3 regions of the [Clostridium] hylemonae DSM 15053 genome follow, and region 3 is predicted to be linked to each of the others. Evidence: riboswitches for the same ligand, from Rfam matches in the RefSeq annotation. Region 3 holds a riboswitch; each other region holds the start of a gene.
The links. Region 3 has a riboswitch for thiamine pyrophosphate ahead of thiT (energy-coupled thiamine transporter ThiT). Riboswitches for the same ligand answer to the same signal wherever they lie in the genome.
Positions count from the first base shown of each region.

Region 1: another riboswitch for thiamine pyrophosphate. It lies ahead of thiM (hydroxyethylthiazole kinase); the one in region 3 lies ahead of thiT (energy-coupled thiamine transporter ThiT).
Region 2: another riboswitch for thiamine pyrophosphate. It lies ahead of thiS (sulfur carrier protein ThiS); the one in region 3 lies ahead of thiT (energy-coupled thiamine transporter ThiT).

Region 1 covers NZ_CP036524.1:293,210-297,375, reverse strand. Annotated here, with positions in the region: gene thiD (bifunctional hydroxymethylpyrimidine kinase/phosphomethylpyrimidine kinase) at 1-330, opposite strand, end outside; gene LAJLEIBI_RS01420 (HAD family hydrolase) at 434-1,096, opposite strand; gene thiE (thiamine phosphate synthase) at 1,093-1,734, opposite strand; gene thiM (hydroxyethylthiazole kinase) at 1,721-2,542, opposite strand; TPP riboswitch at 2,603-2,712, opposite strand; gene greA (transcription elongation factor GreA) at 2,785-3,288, opposite strand; gene LAJLEIBI_RS01400 (cyclase family protein) at 3,362-4,003, opposite strand; gene LAJLEIBI_RS01395 (helix-turn-helix domain-containing protein) at 4,115-4,166, opposite strand, start outside.
Region 2 covers NZ_CP036524.1:230,860-235,025, forward strand. Annotated here, with positions in the region: gene LAJLEIBI_RS01030 (CDP-alcohol phosphatidyltransferase family protein) at 1-409, shown strand, start outside; gene LAJLEIBI_RS01035 (phosphatidylserine decarboxylase) at 423-1,304, shown strand; TPP riboswitch at 1,363-1,470, shown strand; gene thiS (sulfur carrier protein ThiS) at 1,793-1,990, shown strand; gene thiF (sulfur carrier protein ThiS adenylyltransferase ThiF) at 1,994-2,626, shown strand; gene LAJLEIBI_RS01050 (thiazole synthase) at 2,636-3,418, shown strand; gene thiH (2-iminoacetate synthase ThiH) at 3,435-4,166, shown strand, end outside.
Region 3 covers NZ_CP036524.1:1,364,985-1,369,150, reverse strand. Annotated here, with positions in the region: gene LAJLEIBI_RS06335 (ammonium transporter) at 1-917, shown strand, start outside; gene LAJLEIBI_RS06330 (CPBP family intramembrane glutamic endopeptidase) at 1,081-2,022, opposite strand; TPP riboswitch at 2,203-2,308, shown strand; gene thiT (energy-coupled thiamine transporter ThiT) at 2,305-2,871, shown strand; gene LAJLEIBI_RS19500 (GNAT family N-acetyltransferase) at 2,880-3,284, shown strand; gene LAJLEIBI_RS06315 (2-keto-3-deoxygluconate permease) at 3,304-4,166, opposite strand, start outside.

The sequences.
Region 1 (4,166 bases), 1.1 Mb from region 3:
GCTTGTGGCCACCATGACCGGATCGACTACCACATGCTCAGCGCCGTATTTTCGCAATGCTGCGGCTATCGTCTCTATGAGCGGACCGGAAGATACCATTCCGATCTTCACCGCGTCAGGGCGGATATCTGTAAATATATTGTCGAGCTGCTCCTTTAGAAACTGCGGAGTTACCTCCATGATTCCTGTCACGCCGGTCGTATTTTGTGCAGTAAGTGCAGTGACTGCGCTCATGGCGTACACGCCATTTGCCGTCATTGTCTTGATATCTGCCTGGATGCCGGCGCCTCCGCTGGAATCACTTCCGGCGATCGTTAATGCTGTTCTCATTTTTCTTCCTCTTTTCTTCGCAAATATTTCCTCATGTGATGTAAGGATTAGCATTAATTTTATATAGCGGCCGAAGGTGGTGCCCCCAATCTGCCGCTTGACATCAACATCTTGATGCTGATTCCCAGAATAAATCAAACGCTCTGTATTCACTCATGTATATATGTACTTTGGCGCGGATCTCCTCCTGTCGGTCTTCACTGGAAGTGTCATAAACTCCAACGGTCTTAAAGCCGGATCCAAGGGAAGTATCAATAGCATGCAATGCATCTTCAAACACAAGCGTTTCCTCCGGCGCCGTTCCCATACAGGCCGCCGCCTCACGGAATATCTTTGGTTTATCCTTCCCCTCGCCCACTTCGGTGCAGGTAAATATTCTCTCAAAGTACGGTCCGATCCCAAGACGGGTAAACGCTGCCTCGATCAGATGCCTGTCGCTTGACGTTGCGGCCGTAAGCCTGACTCCTTTTTTCCTGAGGCCTTCGAGAAATTCTGCCGCCCCGGGCTTTAAACGGGCGCTGTACCTGTAGAATTGTTCGATCTGACGGTTGATCCCGCTTATTATGTCTCCGGTGCTTTCAGGGAGCCCGTACGTATGCTTCAGATAACAGGCCCCTTCCTCCATCGTCATAGGATACAGCCTCTGCCCTAGACCGCGCTCCGGCACGATCTCTCTGGATGTCAGATAACGTTCTCCGGCTTCCTCCCATATGGGCATGGAATCGAGCAGTGTCCCGTCCACATCAAAAATGGCTCCCCTGATCATACTCCCACCATCTTTTCTGCCGCCCCTCTCAGTTCCCGGGCCGCCTGTCTTATGTCAGGGGCGCCGAAGACCGCGCTGATAACGGCAACGCCGCAGATGCCGCTGCCCGCAAGCATGTCCACATTCTCCCTGCCGATCCCTCCTATGGCAATGACCGGTATCTCTACGGCTCTGCAGATCTCCTTTAATGTATCATGGCTCACCTCCACAGCGTCGGCCTTGGAGCCGGTGGAGAACACGGCGCCTACGCCGAGATAGTCCGCTCCCCTTTCCTGTGCCAGCAGCGCCTGCTCCACTGTCTGGGCGGACACGCCGATGATCTTATCATGTCCAAGCCTGGCCCGTACATCGCCGGCTTCCATATCACTTTGTCCCACATGGACTCCGTCCGCGTCTATGGCGGCCGCGATTTCCACATTGTCATTGACGACGAACGGAACATGAAAGCTTCTGCAAAGCTGCTGTACTTCCCGTGCCTCCCGGAGGAACTGTTCTTCATCCAGGTTCTTTTCCCGAAGCTGGATAAACGTCGCCCCGCCTCTGATCGCTTCTTCCACCTGAGCGGTAAGCGTACTGCCTTTCAGCCATCTTCTGTCAGTCACTGCGTAGAGCAGCAGACTCTTTTTATCGAATTTCATAACGTGCTCCTTCATCCAGTATTTTCCCATCCATATTGTATACCGCGTCTATGATCAGGCTGCGGTAGGACGCATTTCCGCCGCCCTCCCGCATATACTTAAAGCCCGTCTCTCCCGCAAGCCCCATGGCGCATACCGCGGCGGCCGCGGCCTTAAGCTTCTGCTCCTTATTGGCGGCCACAAAAGCGGTCATCATGCCGGACAGCTGGCATCCGGTGCCTGTTATCCTGCCCATCTCAGGGCGGCCGTTTCGTATCACGTAACAGTCGGCGCCGTCACTGACCAGGTCGATGGCGCCTGTCACGGCGGTGATACTCCCTGTCTCCGACGCAAATGCTTTGACAAACGCCACTGCCTCATCCAGATTATCCTCTGTCACTGCGTCGGCCACATCGGCATCTACTCCCTTGGTACTTCCGCTCCCCCGGGAAAGCGTCTTGATCTCTGATATATTTCCACGGATAACATCAAACTTTATCTCTTTCATAAGCCTGGCCGCTGTCTCTGTCCGAAGACTGCTGGCTCCCGCGCCGACCGGGTCAAGCAACACGGTATGTCCCAGTTCTTTTGCCTTTCTGCCCGCAATGTACATGGCTTCTATCGTCCGTCTGTTCAGCGTCCCAATATTGATATTCAGTCCGCTGCAGATGGAAGTGATCTCTTCCACTTCCTCCGCCTCATCCGACATGATCGGGCTTCCTCCGCACGCCAGCAGTATATTGGCCACGTCATTGACCGTCACATAATTTGTGATGTTGTGTACGAGCGTTCCCTGCTTTCTCACCTCGTCAATACAGTTTCCTAACATTCCTTGATCCTCCTTTAAAAACAGAAAAAACGGATATGCCAAAGTCTGACATATCCGCTAAAAATACTTACGCTATATCCCTACGTTGGCATTATCCAAATCAGGTTACGGGTCTAAGCACTGACAGCTTACTCTCAGCCCGCTTTCCGCGAGCTCCCCTTGTTGCTATGATGTTTTCACAATTTTTATTATACTACGTTTTCCGGATTTTGCAATGAAAGAATTATGTTCTGCCGAAAGCATCAATACTTCCGTATCGTATCCCCGCTCTCATCCGACGATTTATCAATGGCCCGGATCACTACATAATACCCGCTGCCGCCGTTTGCCGTCACTTTGACGCGCTCCCCCTCTTTATGGCCGAGAATCGCTTTTCCAAGGGGTGACTCTATGCTGATGCGCCCTTCCAGCGAATTCCCGCGCACACTTGTGACGAGCCGGTACTTTTCTGTCTCATCGTCTTCTTCAAAATACAGTTCCACCGTATTGTTGATTCCGACTTCATCCTCCCGGGACGTATCCGAGACGATCCTGGCCGTTTTCAGCATTTTCTCCAGATACCTTATGCGGCTTTCATTCCTGTTCTTGTCCTGTTTGGCTGCCTTATATTCAAAATTCTCACTCAGGTCGCCCTGGGCCCGCGCTTCCTTCACTGCCTCCAGCTCTTTTTTGCGCACGACCAGCTTCCGGTACTCTATCTCTTCCTTGATCTTCTGCACATCACTTTTCGTCAACTGTTCTCTCACAAAATCTCCTGCCTTTCTTACTCGTTCGTTTTTTATTGTATCGCCGGAGATCATAGTTTGTCCAGTTCTTTTGTCAGATATATGCCATGGCGCGCACGGGCGCCCCGTCGGCATATTCATATTTTAAGGGAAGGGCAATGAGATCTGAAAGCCCGCTCCCAAGCTCTTTAAGCCGGCAGAGATTCTCTATGATCACCATCTGGTTTGTCCCAAGGAGCACCTTATGCGCCGGCAGTTCCCTTGCCTCAGCCGCGTCAATGCTCATCGTATCTATACCTACACCTTTTTTACCGGCCCTGGCGATATATTTCGCCGTATCCACTTCAAGACCGGGAGAACGTCTCATATACTCTTCCTGTCCCCAGAACTTCTCCCAGCCTGTCCGAAACAGCAGAAAATCAGCGGCGTCCGCCAGTTCTCTGACCGGTTCTATGTATTTACATGTAATATACTCTCCCTCTTTGATCCCGGTACAGTCGATCACCACAGCCTTGCCGATAAAGTGGGCCGCGGGAAACTGCTCCAGCGTCTTCCCTTTTGCAAATAAGTGCGCCGGCGCGTCCATATGCGTCCCCATGTGCGACGTCAGTTCAAGAGCCGTCTCTCTGAAACCGTCTTTTCCATAACTGCACAGACTGCCGAGCCTCGGCTTCGGTGTCCCCGGCCACACCGGAATATCTTTGTCTATTGTGTAGGTAAGATCGATAATTTCCACAGATTATCCCTTCCTTTCTACGTGACATATACCCATTGAACAGCAGAAGTTCAACAGGTATATTCTACCAGACTATTATTAAGATTGCGGGACATAAATCTTAAGGATTTATTATTTTTCTTCTCTCTCAAATTCCAGTATATCTCCGGGCTGGCAGTCCAGC
Region 2 (4,166 bases), 1.1 Mb from region 3:
CCTGCTCGGTGTGCGAGGCCCCATCGGCATTGCCATTATTATACTGTACTGTATAAACTCAGTGATCCGTCTCGCCTATTTTAATGTGATGGAGGCGAAAAACGCCCTCGTGACGGAAAGCGGAGAGAAGTATTACAGAGGACTGCCGATAACATCCATGGCGATCGTGCTTCCTCTTGTGTTTATGGTTCAGTTTTTTGTGCCGGACTGGGTGTTCCGCATCTGCCTGCACCTTGCGCTTTTGATCGTAGGTATATTGTTTATAGGCAACTTTAAGCTGAGAAAGCCGAAGAACGGCACGCTGGCGGTTCTCGTGGCAGTGGTGGGCGCCGCTGTGCTCATAATGATCATTTTCACGAATTACCGTATCAGCTTCCACACAGGCTGGCCGTGGTTCTGCAGAAGATGAAAGTGAGTATGACATGAAATATATTGACAGAGAAGGCAAAGTTACGTCGGACGACTCTGGCCAGGACAGACTGCTCAGGTGGATGTATACGCACCGCGCCGGGAGAGCTGCCCTAAGACTGCTTGTACGTCCCGGAATTTCAAGGGCCGGAGGATGGCTTCTGGAGAGAAACTGGTCGAGATGTCTCATAAAACCGTTTGTGAAACACAACGATATAGATTTGTCCTGCTTCAGAAAGCAGAAGTTCACATCTTACAATGATTTTTTTACAAGGCAGATAAAATCGGAATTCCGTCCCATGGAAGGCGGTCCTGATACACTTGTCAGCCCGTGCGACGGGAAACTGAGCGTGTATCCTGTCTTACATAACAGAGACGGGGCAGGTGAATTCTGCATTAAGAATACGAAGTATACGGTAGAATCTCTTCTGCGCTCCGCACATCTGGCAAAGCGTTATGAAGGCGGGTATGCCTGTGTATTCCGGCTGACAGTAGACGATTACCACAGATACTGCTATATAGACGACGGAGAAAAATCAGAGAACCGGACCATACCGGGGATCTTCCACACGGTCAATCCTGCGGCGAATGACGTGATCCCGATCTATAAAGAAAATACGAGAGAATATTCCCTGCTCAAGAGCCGGCATTTTAAGACCGTGCTCATGATGGAGGTGGGAGCCCTGATGGTGGGGCGCATCACGAATTATCACGGCGCCTGCAAGGTGAAGCGCGGACAGGAAAAGGGGCGGTTTGAGTTCGGAGGTTCCACGGTCATTCTATTGTTCCAGAAAGGGGCCGCCGACTTGGATAAACGTCTCATCGACAACACGGCAAAAGGCTTTGAGACGATCGTAAAGATGGGAGAGCGGATAGGAGCGGCTCCTGTCTGTTAGTGCGTACATTATCATCCGGTATTGACACAATGCGCCGGATGCCTTATATTTATAGATGTAAATTGAATAGGGGAGCTTATTAGATAGGCTGAGAGGAAGTTGTAAACTTCGACCCATATACCTGATTTGGATAATGCCAACGTAGGAACGTACAGCTAGTTTGTTTACGGGAAATGCTCAGGCATTTCCCGTTTTCCATTTCAAACCATCGAGAGTGGACGAGAGTTCATGAAGGGGTGCACCACCGCGGGTGTATTTCTTTCATGAACTCTTTTTTATTATATAGGCAGGTTCGTAGAACTTTCCTATATAACAAAAAAACCTCCGGGGAATGCACGCAATGTGCAGAGGAAAGCTGCTTCGCAGCCGCACATTGGCGCGCAAAGTGTACAAGTCTCTCATGAGTGAGGGACATGGGCAGGTGAAATGGACTTGTCTACTTTATTTATACGGCAATTATCTGAGGGGGACAGAAAGGAGGCGGTCATATGATGAAGGTCAACGGCAGAGAGCAGGAATATGTTCCGGGTACTTCTGTGGAGCTTCTGCTCAGACAGATGGAGTATCCGGAACAAAAAGTAGCGGTCGAGCGCAACGGGGAGGTCGTTCCCCGGAAACAATATGCACAGACGGTACTTGAAGACGGTGATACGATCGAAGTTGTGAGCTTTGTAGGAGGAGGTTAGTGTATGATCACGGAGGAAGAGATCCAGCGGGCGCTGGCAGAACGCCACTCCCCGGAGGTCCGGAAAAAGCTTGCCGGCGCCCGTGTCGCGGTCGCCGGTCTCGGAGGGCTCGGGTCCAATGTTGCGTTTGCCCTGGCCAGAATCGGGGTGGGGCATCTGCATCTTATTGATTTTGACAAGGTGGATATTACCAACCTGAACCGGCAGCAGTATTTTATCCGGCATATCGGCATGTACAAGACAAGCGCCCTGACGGAAGAGCTTATGGAGATCAACCCATACCTGGAACTTTGCCCGGAATGCGTCAAAGTGACGGAAGAAAATCTATTGTCTCTGTTTGCACAGGATGACATCGTGTGTGAGGCTTTTGACGACCCGGAGGCGAAGGCGGTGCTTGTCAACGGGATCCTGGAACATTATCCGGACAAGTTTCTTGTATGTGCATCGGGAATGGCAGGCTGGGGAGGCAATGACACCATACGGACGCGGAAGGTGACGGAGCGTTTTTATGTGTGCGGCGACGGGGTGAGTGAGCCGTCATACGGCAGGGGGCTGATGGCTCCGCGGGCCGCGCTGTGCGCTGCGCATCAGGCAAATTTGATCACGCAGTATATTATTGAAGGACAGATAGAATAGGAGGAAGTTATGATGGAACATACGACAGAGGATACATTTACACTTGGAGGACATACATTCACGTCACGCTTTATTCTCGGTTCAGGCAAATATTCCCTGGACCTTATCAAAGCAGCGGTGGAGCATGCCGGCGCGCAGATCATCACGCTGGCGCTGCGCCGGGCTGACGAGGGAGGGATGGCCAATATACTCGACTACATACCGGAACATGTCACGCTGCTGCCAAATACTTCAGGTGCGAGAAATGCGGAAGAAGCCGTGCGTATAGCCCGGCTCTCCAGAGAACTGGGCTGCGGTGACTTTGTGAAGGTGGAGGTGATCCGCGATTCCAAATATCTGCTGCCGGACAATTATGAGACAGTGAAGGCGACGGAGATATTGGCCAGAGAAGGATTTGTCGTCATGCCTTATATGTACCCGGATCTGAATGCCGCCAGGGATATGGCCCGGGCGGGGGCGGCCTGTATCATGCCGCTCGGTTCTCCTATCGGTTCCAACAAAGGGATCTGTACAAGAGACTTTATTCAGATCCTCATCGATGAGATAGATCTTCCGGTCATCGTAGACGCGGGGATCGGAAAGCCGTCTCAGGCGTGTGAGGCGATGGAGATGGGGGCTGCCGCCGTGATGGCCAACACGGCGATCGCAACGGCGGGCGATATTCCTTCCATGGCAGGGGCATTTTGCAAAGCGGTCGAGGCGGGAAGAGCTGCATATCTGTCCGGCATGGGCAGGGTCATGGACAGAGGAGCCAGCGCATCTTCTCCGCTTACGGGCTTTCTGCAGGATTAGAAGGAGGCATATTATTGTGGATGAACAAACATGTGTAAATGAGAGTATCTTGAATGACGATATCAGAGAATGGCAGAAAAAGAACCGGATCGATCATATGTCGTATCTGCCGGGGATGGAGGTTCTTAAGTCTGATGTGGAGGCGCAGGTGACGGCTGCCATGAACTCCTATGACTATACAAAGTATACGGCGGACGATGTACGCCGCGCGCTGGGACATGAGAACCGTTCTCCTGAAGACTTTGCGGCGCTTCTGTCCCCGGCGGCGCTTCCGCTTCTGGAGGAGGTGGCACAGTGCGCGAGGACAGAGACAAGGAAGCATTTCGGCAACAGCGTCAATATGTTTACGCCGGTGTATATTGCCAACTACTGTGAGAACTTCTGTATCTACTGCGGCTTCAACTGTCATAACAAGATCAGGCGCGCCATACTGAGCGCCGAAGAGATAGAAAGAGAGATGGAAGCGGTCGCCCGCAGCGGACTGCGGGAGGCGCTCATACTCACCGGGGAGAGCAGAAAACACTCGGATGTGGAATACATCGCAGGAGCCTGCATGACAGCGCGGAAATATTTTAAAGTCGTCGGTCTGGAAGTCTATCCGATGAATTCGGATGAATATGCTTACCTTCATAAATGTGGCGCAGATTATGTGACGGTGTTTCAGGAGACATACAATTCTGATAAATATGAAAGTCTTCATCTGTCCGGGCACAAACGTATCTTCCCGTACCGGCTGAACGCCCAGGAG
Region 3 (4,166 bases):
GAGTGTTCATGATATTCCACACTGTATTTTGCGCAACTGCTGCAACGATCGTATCCGGCTCCATGGCAGAGAGGACAAAGTTCGCAGCTTATCTTGCATACAGTGCAGCGATCAGTATTATTATATATCCTGTTTCCGGTCACTGGATCTGGGGCGGAGGATTCCTGTCCCAGATGGGCTTTCATGATTTTGCGGGCTCTACTGCAGTACATATGGTAGGCGGGCTCTGCGCTCTGGTCGGCGCTAAGATTCTAGGGCCCCGTATTGGCAAATACACTAAAGACGGTAAGGCCAGGGCTATTCCCGGACATAACCTGCCTATCGCTGCCCTGGGCGTATTCATTTTATGGTTCTGCTGGTTCGGGTTCAACTGCGGCTCTACAACAGCCGCATCCACAAGCCTTGGTGATATTGCCATGACAACAAATCTCGCCGCCGCTGCCGCAACATTGATGGCCATGTGCGTAACATGGCTCCGTTATGGAAAGCCAGACGTGTCCATGACCTTCAACGGCGCTTTGGCCGGGCTGGTGGCGATCACTGCCGGCTGTGATGTAGTCAGCAGTTGGGAAGCGATTATTATAGGCCTTGTTGCCGGTCTGGTCGTAGTGTTCTCTATAGAAATCTTCGACCAGAAAATAAAAATTGATGACCCGGTAGGTGCTGTCAGTGTCCACGGTATCTGCGGTGCGCTCGGAACCATTCTCACAGGGGTCTTCGGAGAAGGCTGCAGTCTGGGGACACAGATAACAGGTGTAGCCAGCGTAGCCGCATACGTCCTTGTAATGGCATTTGTCATCTTTACCATCATCAACAAAACCATCGGGCTGCGCGTCAGCCGCGAGGAAGAAACAGAAGGCCTGGATGTACACGAACATGGCTCCAGTGCCTACGCCGATTTCAACTTCCGTTTATAAAAGCAACTCCTTAAAATAGCACAGAAAAATAAATGCCTGGAATTTTCTCCATCTCGTTGAAACGCACGTATGAGTTCGTATACAGCTATGCAGCTTATATTCCAACATTTTTTAGATGATCGTGCCCTGGAAAAAAACATGATAAACTTAAGAATCTGACAGCTTACACAGCTGCCAGATTCTCATTTTCCCCCGGTTTATTCGGATAATCGGGTCTCTCTTCTATTCTCTGGATAAATACAAACATCGTCGCCGCCACTGCCGCACATACAACTGTGACGATCCCTATCCTCATAATATCTGCCGACAGCCACTCCAGAAGCTCGTACTTCGTGGCCAGCACCGAGAAAATGTTCATGACGACATGAGCCGCTGCGGGCGCTTTTATCGAACCATACTTCTCATAAATATAAGCCAGCATCATTCCAAGCACAAAGCTGTAGATCATCTGCACTAAATTCACGTGCAGGATGGAAAATACAACGGATGAGTATATGGCGGCCTGCATATAGCCCCCTCTCGCTCTCAGGCGCTTAAACATAAGCCCGCGGAATACGAGTTCCTCACAGACTGGAATGAGAACGCCAAGGCAGATGATCTGTATGAGAAGCGGCGGCGTGTAGAGCACCTCCATCGTCTCCTCATAAGAGCTGCTCAGAGCGGACACTCCACTGATAGCGATCAGGTTGTTCAGTCCCCAGCACATGGCAACTGACATTACGAGCACAGCGCCATATTTCCATACCGGCGCCTTTTTGTTCGGCAGGATTCCGGATACCCGTTCCCTCACCCTGTCTCTGTGAAAGAGCACGATCATGACCGGTATCGTGATGAATGCAGCCGCCCCTTCGATCACGGTCTGCCACTTCATCAATTCCTCCAGTATGGCATTATACAGATTCATCATCTGGTCCTGATTCTCCATCGCTTTCATAGCTGTGTCATAATGCGCAGACATATATAAGAAAGAACACACCATAGCACCGGCCATCATCGTGGCAAAAGCAATTCCCCACTTGATGAGCAGCGGGCCCCACAGATGCATGAACCGCTTTCCGCCGCTCTCCGGGGGTACAGGCGGTGTTACATTTTGCTGTTGTTCCATAATAAACCTCACTTTCTTTCAATCACTCCCTCTATTCTACTTCTCATTAACCCAACATGCAATTAAAAAAGTATAAATTCTTTGAAACAATTCAAAGGGGTCAGACCCCTATGGCCATAGGGGTCTGACCCCTTTCGTACAACCCCCGTACTTGACACATTCTTATTTTCTGACTATTATAGTATTTGAACGGGGCGCCGAAACGGCTGAGATGTGCATGTCTTCGCACAGACCCTTATAACTTGATCCGGATAATGCCGGCGTAAGGAAGGAGAATTTAATATGTCAAAATCAAGTGTCAAAACAAGCACTTCTTCAGGTGCTGTCACAAAGAAACTCGTTTTTTCTGCAGTTGGAATCGCACTCGCAATGGTGACTTCTTACATTAAAGTATGGGAGATGCCCATGGGCGGTTCTGTCACATTATTATCCATGTTGTTCATCTGTCTTATCGGATACTGGTATGGGCCGAAGTATGGTATTCTGACCGGGGTTGCCTATGGCATACTTCAGTTTGTTGTAGATCCGTACATGCTCTCGATCCAGCAGGTAGTGCTCGATTATCCGCTTGCTTTCGGGGCGCTCGGATTGTCCGGTTTCTTTTCCGAACGGAAATATGGTCTGCAGGCCGGCTACATAGTGGGTGTCATCGGGCGGTTCATCTGTTCTCTTCTGTCCGGGGTCATCTTTTTTGCATCCTATGCACCGGAAGGAATGAATCCGTGGGCCTATTCCGCACTCTATCAGGGGTCCTACCTCGGCGCGGAGGCTGTGATCACACTTGTGATCGTATCGCTTCCGCCGGTCACTAAAGCATTGAAATATGTCAAAACGCAGACGAACGTGTAACAGGCAGGATGGATACAAGGATGAATATAAAACAAGAAATATATCCGCATTACTCTCCTAAAGGCGCAGTGGAATATTTTCTTGCACATCACAATGAGGCTAATATTATCAAGGATATTAAAGAGAACCAAGTTTTTCTTTGCTTTGACCTAAAGCGCAATGCCGTAGGTACAGTTACGATAAGGGAGAATGAAATATGCAGATTATTTGTTCTGCCCTCCCGCCAGGGTAACGGATATGGTACGGAATTGCTTGATCATGCAGAAAAAATAATCTCACATCAGTATTCAAAGATCATACTTTCCTCCTCACTGCCGGCAAAAAAATATATCAATACAGACGTGTATTCAAACAGCCGTGACTTAAAACTGTCACGGCTGTTTATTTTTTGTGAATCCACAATATGCAATTAACTATGTAAATACAGAGCGTTTAGTCAAATTTCTGACCCGGGAGCGGCATCTTCGGACAGCCAAACCTCTTAGCCCACCAGCTCGTTATAAATGGCGTTACAATGCAGGTCACCACTACCGATGCCGCGACCTGGACCGTAGCTGTCGCAACGTACGGCTCCCACGATGTGTCGATGAGCGCTACCGCCGCTGGAACCGCCACTGCATTGCCAGCAGTTGTGGCCACTGCCCATGCGGCATACCCGGGCCGCCTGCTGATGAACTTGTCAAAGACGAGAATAAACCCGCCGCCGACAAATACGGTGATAAGACCAAGCAGAATTCCAGGAAATCCCCCTTTGATTATACTCGTCAGATCGATCCCGGCACCGAGCGCAAAGCCTATCAGAGGAATGATCGCGGTTCCCATCGGAGCAAACAGTTCCCGCATCCCTTTGTCTATGTTACCGATCAGCATACCAAGAACGATCGGTATAATAGCTGCCAGCAGTGACATGAATGGGATATTTGCAAGACCGGAGGCTCCAAGCGCCACAAGTGTAAAGAACGGCCCGTCATTCAGCGCAAGCAGCGGAAAGCATCCGCAGTCAGCCTGGTCACCGTAATTTCCCATCAAAGTCAGGTAAACACTGCCGTTACTGTTCGTGACCGCACTGATAACAGCCAGCGTCGTAAGTCCAAAGACGCCTTCCATTCCCCATATCTTTCCGATTATGATTCCAAGCAGCGCTCCTACGGCAAACTTGGCCAGCAGGAGCACCCCTCCCCTTTTCAGTACCTTCGGCATGTCTTTCACCTGCAGGGCAGTTCCCATACAGAACAGCTGTGCCCCCAGCAGCGTAGATGTGCCCGCGCTTGAAAAAAGTGCGGTCGTAAGTCCCC